3 regions of the Paenibacillus pseudetheri genome follow, and region 2 is predicted to be linked to each of the others. Evidence: riboswitches for the same ligand, from Rfam matches in the RefSeq annotation. Region 2 holds a riboswitch; each other region holds the start of a gene.
The links. A riboswitch is a leader RNA that binds a small molecule or an ion and turns the genes downstream of it on or off. The one in region 2 is predicted to bind cyclic di-GMP.
Positions count from the first base shown of each region.

Region 1: another riboswitch for cyclic di-GMP. It lies ahead of L1028_RS07635 (anti-repressor SinI family protein); the one in region 2 lies ahead of L1028_RS04520 (thiamine pyrophosphate-binding protein).
Region 3: another riboswitch for cyclic di-GMP. It lies ahead of L1028_RS13615 (glycosyl hydrolase); the one in region 2 lies ahead of L1028_RS04520 (thiamine pyrophosphate-binding protein).

Region 1 is NZ_CAKMAB010000006.1:123,637-127,924, forward strand. Features, by position in the region: gene L1028_RS07615 (hypothetical protein) at 1-63, shown strand, start outside; gene sipW (signal peptidase I SipW) at 65-652, shown strand; gene L1028_RS07625 (TasA family protein) at 737-1,339, shown strand; gene L1028_RS07630 (helix-turn-helix domain-containing protein) at 1,499-1,828, shown strand; gene L1028_RS07635 (anti-repressor SinI family protein) at 2,037-2,192, opposite strand; cyclic di-GMP riboswitch class I at 2,220-2,304, opposite strand; gene L1028_RS07640 (2-oxoglutarate dehydrogenase E1 component) at 2,775-4,288, shown strand, end outside.
Region 2 is NZ_CAKMAB010000004.1:26,185-30,472, reverse strand. Features, by position in the region: gene L1028_RS04530 (helix-turn-helix transcriptional regulator) at 1-650, shown strand, start outside; gene L1028_RS04525 (methyl-accepting chemotaxis protein) at 773-2,023, shown strand; cyclic di-GMP riboswitch class I at 2,218-2,314, shown strand; gene L1028_RS04520 (thiamine pyrophosphate-binding protein) at 2,443-4,077, shown strand; gene L1028_RS04515 (carboxymuconolactone decarboxylase family protein) at 4,088-4,288, shown strand, end outside.
Region 3 is NZ_CAKMAB010000012.1:136,062-140,349, reverse strand. Features, by position in the region: gene L1028_RS13620 (glycosyl hydrolase) at 1-403, opposite strand, end outside; gene L1028_RS13615 (glycosyl hydrolase) at 496-2,016, opposite strand; cyclic di-GMP riboswitch class I at 2,029-2,108, opposite strand; gene L1028_RS13610 (sugar phosphate nucleotidyltransferase) at 2,256-3,629, opposite strand; gene L1028_RS13605 (UDP-glucose dehydrogenase family protein) at 4,104-4,288, opposite strand, start outside.

The DNA of each region.
Region 1 (4,288 bases), on a different contig from region 2:
CCTTCCACACCGGCAGCAACACCAGCTCCTACGGCCCCTCAACAAGACAAAGGTGGAGAATAATATGCGGATTAAAAAAATGATCAACAATACATTATCGAGCATCATGCTTGTGATATTCATTCTGCTGGTGGTAGCCGTAGTTTTATCAAAGGCCTCCGGCGGTGAACCTGCCTTCTTCGGATACCAGATCAAATCGGTACTCTCAGGTTCGATGGAACCAGGGATTCAGACCGGATCGATTGTCGCTTTAAAACCGGGAGGAGATATGAATCGTTTCGAAAAGGGCGATGTTATCACCTTTAGAAATGAAGAAAACCTGCTCATTACTCACCGTGTTGTAGAAGCAACAATGAACAAAGCTACTGGTGAAGCCATGTATCGTACGAAAGGCGATAACAATGATGCACCTGATATGAACCCTACCAGTTCCACGAATGTTGTAGCTGAGTATACAGGGGTCACCGTACCTTACGTAGGTTACGCTATGAATTTCGCGGTTTCCAAAGCCGGAAGTGTCGTGCTCATGATCGTACCAGGCTTGATGCTCCTGCTCTATGCCCTGTATTCATCATGGAAGGCTGTAGCTGCTCTCGAAAAGAAAAATGCAGCCATACTGCCTGCCTCTCCACCCCCAACCGAAATACAGTAATTCGTTGATTGTCCGCTTCCGCTTACGAACCGGAAGTTACAATATATAAAATTTAACCACAAAAACCGAGGAGGAATTTTAATTATGGGTATCAAAAAAACATTGGGTCTTGGCGTAGCATCTGCAGCACTGGGTTTATCATTGATTGGTGGAGGAACTTTCGCTTACTTTAGCGACACTGCAACAAGTACCTCTACATTCGCAGCTGGTACACTGGATTTGAACTCTGACCCTTCTGTTATCGTTAATATGGATAAATTGAAACCAGGTGATACTATCAAAAGAGATTTCAAACTGAATAATGATGGTAACATCGATATCGGCTCTATTGTTCTCAAAACAAAATACTCCGTTAATGACGTAGGTGGTAACAACAATGGTGTTGATTTAGGTAAATTCATTAAAGTTAAATTCCTGCAAAATAAGGATAAGAGCGGTAACATTATTCCGGATATTGTAGTTTATGAAACAACACTAGCTGATTTGCAAAATTCAACACCTGATCTCGTAGAAAAATTACCGTTCATAGGCAATGAAGCATCCGGTATTAAAGCAGGTACATCTGATAGCTTCACCGTTAAGTTCGAATTTGTAGATGACGGTAAAGATCAGAACATTTTCCAAAAAGATGTGTTGACACTGACTTGGGACTTCTTTGCTAAACAAGCCAGAGGAACTGACTACTAATCTAATAAGTCTTCCATTCGAAGAGCAGCAGATTCTTATTCCGGAAAGCGGATAAGCAGATGCTGCTTTTCTCTTTACAATAAACTTTGTCGAATTTATTGATATTTGCTATACTAATAACAAAAATTACGGAGGGGCGTCAGCATAGTGCCACAAAATATGGGCCAACGTATCCAGCATCTCCGCCTAGAAAAGGGTTTGTCCCTATCTGAGCTTGCGGACAGAGCGGATGTTGCTAAGTCGTATCTTAGCAATGTGGAGAGAAACATCCAATCCAATCCTTCAATCCAGTTTATCGAAAAGATCGCCGACGCGCTTCAGGTATCTATCCACGCTTTGCTCTATGGAGAACCTAATGATGCTGAGGAATCACCTTTAGATTCGGAATGGTTCCGATTGGTGCAGGAAGCTATGGCCTCAGGCATAAGCAAACGCGAATTCAAGGAGTTTCTGGACTACCAGAAATGGCGCCTTGATCAGAAGGATTAATATGCACCCGACCTGATAAGATCCTCTTCTACTCATACTATCAAACATAAGCGCCTTCGCCCTCCTAACATGGACTGCGAAGGCGTTTGAATTCTTGCAGAATACAATAATCATATACGGTGTGAAAATTACACTTTGATTTATACCGCAAAAGAGCACAGCGAGTTTATCGCTGTGCCCTTTTTCAAAATATAACGCACTAAATGTATTACTGCACGGCTTGCACAGTCTTCTCATGGAAGAATCGACGAATTTCATCTGCCTTTATGCCAGCCTTCTTAGCTGCTAATAATAAATGTACCCACTCAACGTCTAGATCAATGACCTGCTGTTCTCTGTTGCTTCCCTGGTTGGACTTGTCCAAAAAATCTCCTCCTAAGATTTTACGTCCCCAGGCAATCCGGCTGTCATAGTATTTCTACCTTAGACCCGCGACTTTGTGCCCCTGCCTTTCGGCAGGTTTACCTTTTACTGGACCCTTTACACGAAAGGATCTACTTTGAAATATATGAAAATCGCTAACTGCAATAACATTATACTATACTAAAGTGGAAAAGTGTGTCGATTTCTGATTAGTTTTTCCATTAAAAAACAAAAAATAGAAGCTCTTTTGTGCGATATCTTGTCCTATTAACACGATACTCGTCCTATTCTAAAATTAATTAAGCCAATATAATGATGCTTCCTTCCCTATTAGTTAAAAATAAGGATATTAGAATCATTTTAGTAGGCCTTAGGAATGGGTAATGAGAAGAAACAGCGTTCTTTTCATTAGAACAAGCTAACCCATACCATTTTGCGAACGTATTGGACGAAAGAATGAATTGATTACACGTGTGGAAAGTAGCACAATAAGATGAGAAATGAAACCGCAATCATCACAGCTCCAGTAAGCGTTGACACAAAATGTCACGTATGGAGTTCATCCGTTAAGGAGGATGTATTCATGGCAGCCAAAGAGCCCTATAACGAATCCATTTGGAGTAAGTATTACGGACCCAATTTAGGCTACATTCAAGAAAGATATGAACAGTTTGTGAAAGATCCTTCCACCGTAGAGAATAATTATCGCGAGCTTTTTACAAATTCGGGTCCCCCACCCCTAACACTGGATAGCGAACCGGCTCCTCAGCCTCGCATCTCGGGAGACACCGAATGGCTTAGAAAGGCAGTAAGAGCTTCCAAGCTAATCGCTAATATTCGTATATATGGCCATATGGCCGCTGATATTGATCCGCTTGAGCGCGATCACAATCCCATGGCTAAATATCTCGAACTCGAAACCTACGAGCTGACTCGTGAGGATTTGATCGCACTACCTGCCACGCTCATTTGGGAGAATGCGCCAAATGATGTGCATACCGGATGGGATGCAGTTCAGCGTATGCGTCAGGCTTACACCAAGACAATCGCCTATGAATTCGGGCATGTGCATGAAGAACAAGAACTGAAATGGTTGAACAGACAGGCAGAATCAACAAGCTCACCAGCGCCTTTAAATAATGCAGAACGTAAGGAGCTACTAAATCGCCTGATTCAAGTAGAGCAATTCGAAACCTTCCTCCACAAAACCTTTGTGGGTCAGAAGCGTTTCAGCTTGGAAGGCAATGACGCTCTCGTACCGATGCTGGATGAAATCGTACGCGCTGCTGCGCATGACGGCGCAGAGCATATTCTGATGGGCATGGCGCATCGTGGTCGCCTCAATGTTCTTGCACATATTTTGGGCAAACCTTATGATATTATATTTTCAGAGTTTCATCATTCTCCGAACAAGGAGCTCTTCCCTTCCGAAGGCTCTACAGGCATTAACTATGGCTGGACGGGTGATGTGAAATACCATCTCGGTGCAGACCGCGCTGTCCGTGAAGGAGAAACCGTACGCACAAGAATAACACTAGCGAATAACCCAAGTCACTTGGAATTCGTCAATCCTGTCGTGGAAGGCTTCACTCGTGCTGCTCAAGAAGATCGGAGCACAGCCGGATTGCCGAAGATTGATACCAGTAAAGCTATGGCGGTACTGATGCATGGCGATGCAGCTTTTCCAGGTGAAGGGATTGTTGCAGAAACACTTAATATTGGCAAACTTCAAGGTTATCAGAATGGTGGAACGATCCATATCATTGTTAATAACCGGATCGGCTTTACGACAGAAAGTGAAGACTCCCGTTCAACGCATTATGCGAGTGACATCGCCAAAGGATATGAAATTCCAATTATCCATGTCAATGCAGATGATCCTGAGGCCTGTATATCAGCTGTTCGTTTAGCTAGCGCATATCGCAATCAATTCAAAAAGGATTTCGTTATTGATCTCATCGGCTACCGTCGTCATGGACATAACGAAATGGATGATCCTGAAACTACACAACCTATCGTATACGGTAAGGTACGTAATCATCCAACCGTTTACAAGGTGTATGCGGAGCGGCTACAGCGTGAAAAAATCCTTACAGC
Region 2 (4,288 bases):
TCAAACTAGAGGCTGCATCTTCACATCGAACTAGTAACCCAGCAAATTACCTAAGCGAGCGTATTCATATTGATGGCGCCAGTTGGCATCCTTCGGATGAGACTTATCCGTTCCTCTCTGTACTGCAGGGAGCACTTTGGGAGGACCGCAAAGTAAAAATCACTTATCTCCGGAGCAACGAGACAACGGTCCGTTTCATTGAACCTCTTGGGTTAGTTGCAAAACGCGGCGTTTGGTATATCGTAGCCAAAAGCAAGGATGAACTACGAACTTTTCGCGTGTCCAGATTAGTTAACGTTGAGGAGACTCATGAGTGGTTTAAAAGACCTGATGACTTTGATTTAAAACAGTACTGGGAGGAGTCCACCACGGCCTTTAAAGCAGCACTGCCAAAGTATCAAGTAAAGCTAAGGGTCAGAACATCTGTCTTAAAAGAATTACAGCGAGAAAGATTCGTCTCCGTCCAATTGATAGAGCCAACTAGCAATGCAGAGTGGGTGAACTTAGATGCCGAATTTAATACGATCGAGTCTGCCTGCCAGATAATCCTTTCTTTTAGTCCATCGGTTATTGTACTTTCACCACAAGAACTTTTAGAGATGGTAAAGTCTGCTATCGCAAAAATTTCCGCTATTTATGAGAATTTTTGACACGAAATCTAAAGAACTACTCCTAAAAGAAGATTTATGTCAGTTCTTACTATAGACCAATCACCTTTAAATCCCATATAATAACACCAATACATAATATTAATAAGGAGGACATTATACCAATGAACTGGATGCATAAACTTCCGTTAAAACAAAGAATTGTTGCCGGATGTTACCTCGTTGCCACACTATTTGCCATTCCTGTTTTAGTTACTTTTATGATCTTAGGCAACATTATTTTGGGTATTGTACTAATCGTTGTTCTTGCTGCATTAACTTTACCCGTGGCCCGCTTTGTCGAGAGAACGCTTACATCTTCTTTTGATGATATCGCGAATGTATCTCATAGTATTTCAAAAGGGGATTTTACAAGTAGAGCCGACGAGAACGGGTCTATGGGGGACGTAAGTCGTTCCTTTAATACTATGATTGACAAGCTCAAGAAGATTTTGACAGAAGCATCACAAATCACTCGTCAAGTTATGGATGCAAGCCGTGGAATCGAAGATAAGAATCAGAATTTAAAAATTGTCATGGCACAGGTAGCCTCTTCGTCTAACGAGCTAGCTCTTGGTGCAAATGAAATATCTACGGATATCGCTGAAATGACAGAATCCATTAAAGATATTGAGAATAAAGTATCCAATTATACGAACTCAACGAAAGAAATGAACAGACGTTCAATACATACATTAGAACTAGTTGAACAAGGACGGCAATCCGTTGATACTCAAGCTGAAGGCATGCGTAAAAACATCCAGGCTACTCAAAAAGTAGCTGATACTATCGAAGCCCTGTCTCAAAATGCTCGCGGAATTACGATGATTACAAAAACCATCACAGAGATCGCTGAGCAGACCAACCTCTTATCGCTGAATGCCTCCATCGAAGCAGCACGTGCCGGAGAGCATGGTCGAGGATTTGCTGTAGTCGCACAGGAGGTTCGTAAACTTGCCGAGGAATCAACGGCTTCAACAAAGGAAGTCTTTGGCTTAGTTCGGAGCATCGAAACTGATATCAAACAAGCGATTGACAATATCGCTATCAACGAAGAAGTCGTACAGGTACAGAATGAGATGATCACTCAATCTGCTCATATTTTTGCTCAAATTGTGCAAAGTGTGCAGTATATTACCGAGCAAATCTCTTCCTTCTCTGCTGAAAGTGATCTGATGTTGGAAAGTGCCTTGAAAATCTCAAGTGCAATAGAGAATATCTCTGCAATCACACAGCAAACCGCTGCCGGCACCGAGGAAGTATCCGCCGCTATGAATGAACAAATTAATGCCCTGCAGTCCGTCGCTGAAGAAACTGAGAAAATGACACAGGCTGTGTTTAATCTACAGAAGACCATCCATATTTTCAAGTTTTAAGTCATTTGCAAATCATATAAACAAATCCAAAAAACTCCCCCTAACTTTTGACTTAGGGGGAAGTTTTTTTGGATATCTATTACTTCATAGGTTGGACAAGACTTTCGTCAAAATTCGAGTTAATTTGCGAAAATATATTGACAAAGGCCCTCTAGGAATATATTGTAAAGGAAAATTATTCTTATAAATTTTAAAATTAATATTGGCAAAATCTTCGAAAGAGGATGACGCAAAACCATGGATCTACAGCCTCATTTTTAAATCAGAGGCCATGACTGCCAGGTTGCTGAAAACCAAGACGACTGAACTATTGTTCAGTCTCTATGGCGATTTATGCCACCAACCTGTGCCCTATTTCAGAGCACAGGTTTTCTAATGTTTGATTTCAAAATAACAATCAACTTGTGAGGTGTATTTTTTTGAAGACAGTCGCAGATTACATGTCGGAAGCACTACGGAACCTAGGTGTTACCCATTCCTTTGGTATTATTGGCAAATCCATTTGTCCTATCGTTCTCAAAATGGTAGATTATGGTATTGAATTTATTCCTGGGAGACATGAGTCCAGTTCCGGCTTCGAAGCAGCCGGGTATGCGCTGAAAACTGGAAAACTAGGTGTAGCTTTTGGTACTTCAGGTCCTGGTGGAACAAACCTATTAACTGCAGCAGCACATGCTAAGGCCAACAACCTACCTGTCCTATTTATTACTGGCCATCAATCTATTAAAGAGCTTGGAATTCCCCAATGTCAGGACTCTACCTCTTTTCTAGCTGATTTAGCTGATATGTTTAGACCTGCCACCTTATATAGCAAACTTATTGAACGTGGAGATCACTTTAGCACAATCTTTAATCATGCCATTTCCATTGCTTTGAGCGGTAATCGCGGCCCCGTTCACCTTTGTATTCCCTTTGATGTACAAACGGAATTGCTAGAGGAATGTAATATTGTAATTCCTGAACGCGAATCACTGGTTAGCCACGCAAATATCGACCGTGTACTTGATGCTATAAATAACTCAAAGAATCCAATAATTATCGCTGGGAAAGGCGTTAACCGCTCAGGAGCACATAGTGAGCTAATTCAATTAGCGGAAACATTTAATATTCCTGTTGTTACATCTCCAGGTGGTAAAGGGGCTATAGCTTGGGATCATCCACTCTATCACGGTCCAATTGGAGTAGGCGGTTGTACCCATGGGGATGACTTATTGAATCAAAGTGATCTATTTATCGTTCTCGGCTCACGTTTAAGTGATATGACTATTTGTAATCTTAAAAGGGAAAATCATCCTACAACATTAATTCAGTTTGATAGCGATCCGACTTTTGTCGGAAAAATATTGTTCTCTAAAACGATTCCAGTGACTGGAGATCTACGCGACAATCTAGTTTGTTATCTCAATAATATTGACACGAACAACATCACAAAACGCGAAGCACCGACAAATTCCGATTATACCGAAGAGCCTCCGATTTTACCAAGCCTTTCACTTGCATCGGTCTTGAGTACGATGAGTGATTTGATTCCTTATAACAGCACAGTCTTTGTTGATGATGGAAGTCACGGTTTCCATGCTGCGAAATGGTACAAGGTTAAGAAACCGGGCAGTTTTGTTTTCGATGCTTACTTTGCTTGTATGGGTAATTCCATCGGGATGGCGATTGGTGCAAAGGTTGCTGCTCCAGAAGAAACGATCTTCTGCATTACAGGAGATGGATGCTTTATGATGCTAGGAGCAGAGATCAACGCTGCTGTCTGCAAGGATATTCCTGTCATATTCATTGTTGTAAATAATAAACAGCTAGATATGGCTCTAAAAGGTATGGAAAAGACTACAGGACGTATTGACGGAACTATCTACGAAGTCCCTATGGACGCTGTAAAATTCGCAGAATCACTAGGCGCTACGGGTTATAAATGTGAGACAGCGGAGGAATTCGAAACAGCCATCAAGGACGCTGTTGCAATTAACCGTGTTGCCGTCATTGAACTGTTAACAGACCGTGATGAGGTCCCTCCGACAGCTCACCGTACTTTGAACCTAAACTAGGAGGTCACTTATGAAAGACAATGTAAACAGTGGTCTTAACCACTTCACGAACCTCTCAGGAGACTACGGAGCTAAAGCACTGGCTCCGATTAAAGAACATTTCCCCGATTTGGCTGAATTTATTATGGGGAATGCCTACGGCGATATTTTTCAACGCAACACAATCGAAGCTGACTGGAAGGAAATTGCAGTTATCTCTGCTCTGATTGCG
Region 3 (4,288 bases), on a different contig from region 2:
CAGCTTGACGCTGAGAAGCAATGGTAGCTTTGGATTGGTTAGTTATTGCTCCTAATTCGTAACCATGTAATACGGCATGCTCCCCAGAGGTGTTCTTTACCTTATTATTGAGTTCATCCGGACTTTCCAGATAATCGTGCTGGCCCGCCATAATCCCTTTGCCGCTGAAATTGGCCAAATCATTAAGCAGTTGACTGGCTTCCTCAGAAGCTAAAGGATTAATGGGTACCGCAGGTAGTGTGATAGATATTGTGGAAGTAGTTGTTGTAGTGGTAGCTGATGTGGTAACATTCTGAGGCGCAAGAAGGCTGCGTGCCTCACTCAACGGCAGAAAAGACAAAATAAATATTGTGAGGACAGGCACAACAGTGACAAGAAACGGGTACTTACAATAAAAGCGCAAGTTAATCCTCCTTCCGGCAGCCTCCACAGGTGCTCAAGTGATCATATTCCTGTTCAGGACAAGCATCTTTTTAGCCAAATGAGGACTATCGCTTAGGTGAGATCTGAGAGGAACAACACGCTAGAAGGAATGGTTCCTTTCGGCTGACTTGGACTTTTCCACATCAGCTTTACTCTGGCGTCCCCCTGATTCTCGTAATATTCCACTTTGATATCATACAATTGTCCGGCCTTCAGAGTGATACTTCCTTGACGCTCTGTTACACTCTGCTCTATCCAGCTATCAATTACGGGTATCCCATCAATCCAGACACGTATTCCATCATCAGATGCGCTGTAGATTTGATAAGTTTCACTATATAGAGCCTTCATTTTACCGCTCCAGCGTATAGAGAAATTGTCTATACCAAGAGAAGCATCCGGCGTTCCTAACTGCCAGTTAAAATCAATCACTGCATCGTTCTTAGTCAGGGCTGGTGTTCCCGATAGCCGCATGTTTTTAAAGTATTCACCCTTCAATCCATTCTTCAATGGAGGGAGTGCTTCCTGTTCGTTAGCGGGCGGGAGCATCCCCGAGTTATATTTATCCCGAGTCAGTGTAAAGCTGTTATTCATAAAGGTTTGGATCGTTTCTATGCTGTTATTTTCATATAGAAATTTTCCCCAACTCATCATAAATACCCATTTACTTTGCGACTGCAACAGTTTGGTCGGATTTGGCAAATCGCCATTCTCTCCGATAGCAATGGGTTTACCAGCAGCCAGACTAAGCAAACTGTCATAATATTGTTGCTGGTAGTCATTCTCATAGATATCTGCTGCCAAAATATCCACCTTATCCGCACCCGGATAAGTAAGGGCATAAGGATCTGACCACGCATTTGGAGCGTTCGGGCTCCAAACCCACAACAAGTTATTTAATTTATGAACGTTAGCAAAACGATCATACATAATATTCCACAGTTCGGAAAAATTGTTCTTCTTCCCCCACCAGAACCAGTTGCCATTCATTTCATGGTAGGGTCTCCATAGAACGGGCACCTTTGCATCTCGTAAGCTTTTTAACGAAACTGCGACTTTATCGAGTTCAGCAATCAGACTGCTATACTGCGGTGTGCCAGGGGTTACGTATTTGTCGAATTCGCTTTGGCTAAGACTTCTCTTAACGTTCGACCAATCATAAGAAGTTCCAGGCAAGTTCGCATGGAAGGTCATCGCTACAATCCCGCCGCCTCTACTCCAATTCATAGCGCTGTTCACTACGTTCTGACGCTGCCAAGCTACCGTTCCCTCAGATTGTCCGCTGATCGCACCCATCTCATACCCATGAAGAGCAGCATATTGTCCGCTTGTGGTCTTTAGCTTGTTGTTGATTTCATCCGGACTTTCCAAATAGTCATGCTGTCCTGCGAGAATCCCTTTTCCGGAAATAGAATATAGGTCATTAAGCAACTTGACGGCTTCAGGAGAAGTCTCCGGATTTACCGGATTTCCAGAGCTAGAAGCAGCGCCTGCTGCAGACGGTGCACTCCCAAATCCCAATGGAATCACCGTCAGAAACAAGACCAGAGACAGGAACGTGCTGAGAAGTCGATACGTACGGTAAGCTTTCAAAAAAATCTTCCTTTCGGTAGCTAGGCTGCCACTCTTGCGAAGGCCCTATAGCTTTGCGTCCCTACCTTTCGATAGGTTTGCCATTATCAAATTGAGGAGGATTAATCCCTCTACCGTAAATATCGACTTCATTTAATTGTGATTTTAGCGATTTTTGTCTATTATTGAATAATTAGGTCGAAATACCTGTTAGTGATAGATTCAAAGTGGTTATATAGATAGGTTAGAATATTTTAGTCCTAAGAAATGAACTGCTGCAGCTCGATATCATTCCAGTCTAAAGTAATACGAATATTGTCCTCCTCTACTAGTTCAGATCCCGTCTGTACCTCAATAAATTCAACATCGGTTAAAGCGAGAATAGCGTGTTTTGTCCCTTCCGGTATACGAACTACATCACCGGCTTTAACATTATGCATTTTCTCATTCAGCACAATGCTTGCTTCACCGCTGACAATCGTCCAGATCTCACTGCGTTTACGATGTAGCTGATAGCTGATATTTTTACCCTCGGCAATAAATATTCGTTTGGTCAGCACTTCATTCCCTTCATCGTATTTCACATAATCAATGACCTTATAATGTCCCCAGCGGCGCTCCTCGTACATCGGTCTTTGTTCAAAAGACTTCAGCACTTCTTTAATGCGCGGACTCTCGGCTTTATGCGTTACTAAAATCCCATCCGGGCTGGCCGCGATAATCAGATCCTTTGCACCGATGACTGTAATAGGAATATCAAGCTCATTGATCAAGCAAGTGCCTTCAGAATCCGCTGTTACAAAACCTTTGCCAACATGGTTGCTAGTCATTTCCTCAGTTAACGTATTCCAGGTTCCAAGATCCTTCCAGAATCCATCATATGGCTGCACCACGATATTCTCTTCTTTTTCCACCACTTCATAATCAAAACTGATAGAAGACAGCAGCTTATACTGTTTCTGTAACTCTTCATAACCTAATGGCAACCCTTTACGCTGCAAAATATCCAGCAGATACCCTAAACGAAAAGCGAACACTCCGCAGTTCCACAATGCATTTCGGGCGATTAGCTCCTCAGCTTGGATCCGATCTGGTTTCTCCTGAAAGTGACTCACTCTCATAAAACCATTCTCTCCCGCCTGATCTGTGGTAGGAATGATATATCCGTATTTCTCCGAAGGATGTTCAGGAACAACCCCCATCAGCGCAAGATTCGCACCACTTTCCAGCATGGTATGCTCTAATTCAGCTACCGTATCGAAGAATGAAGCCTCCACATAGGGGTCCACCGGTAAGATGGCAATTGTCTCCGCAGGTGAGACTCCCGCTACTGAATATAAGTATGTTGCTGTCAGCGCAATCGCTGGAAAGGTATCGCGGCGTTCCGGCTCGACGATGATCGGCACATCCGCGCCCAATTGACTCTGAATCATTTCCACTTGGCTGCGGCCTGTGGCTAGATAGGAGGAATCCTCCATGCCTCTCTCTTTCAGTTGTCTCCATACTCGCTGAACCATCGACTCCGCTTCGCCCTGAGGACTTTGCAGCACTTTTAGAAATTGCTTCGAACGTGAATCATTAGACAAAGGCCACAACCGTTTTCCTGAACCGCCTGATAAAAGTACTAACTTCATAATTTGTCGCCTCCGCAAAAGGATTGTTATTCATCATGGATTACGCTTTGCTGATTGTGCTGGGATGCGCCAGTAAAGATTAGGATTGCTTCATCGCTTTGCTTGGTCGCCAATTTAAAGGCATTGTTAGGCATAAGCCACTCCAAGGAATATTGGACTTCCGATCGCTGTTATCCTCAGATTTCCTGATTTGAACCGCTTCTTGCGGTAGAAATCTGAGGATAAAGGCGAACGCTACCGCTTCTACAGTTCCAATAATCCTCTCCGTTCCCTTCCTAACAACCTTTTTTTATATGGCTCCAACTCGCTTACGCTCGGTGGAGCAACCTTTCATTACCTTACCGTGCTTCCCGGCTGTTCCAGCGGGAGCTGATGGGATGATTACTAAAGATCTTTTGCCGCCTGCGACGGCAGGGAACAACTAAAGCGAATAGAATCCCTTTGAATCATTCTATTGTTCAAACCTTGTTCGCCCTAAAGATTCATCTCGACAGCCTCAATGACTACAGAATCATTCAGACCACTCAACTGCGGGCGGCCGATTGAATAATAAGATAGGCCAGTACCCTCAATCTGCTCTTTCGTGTAGACGTTACGACCATCGATTAGCACCTTCCGGTGCATAACGTTGGCTACCTTTTGCAGATTTATATCCTTAA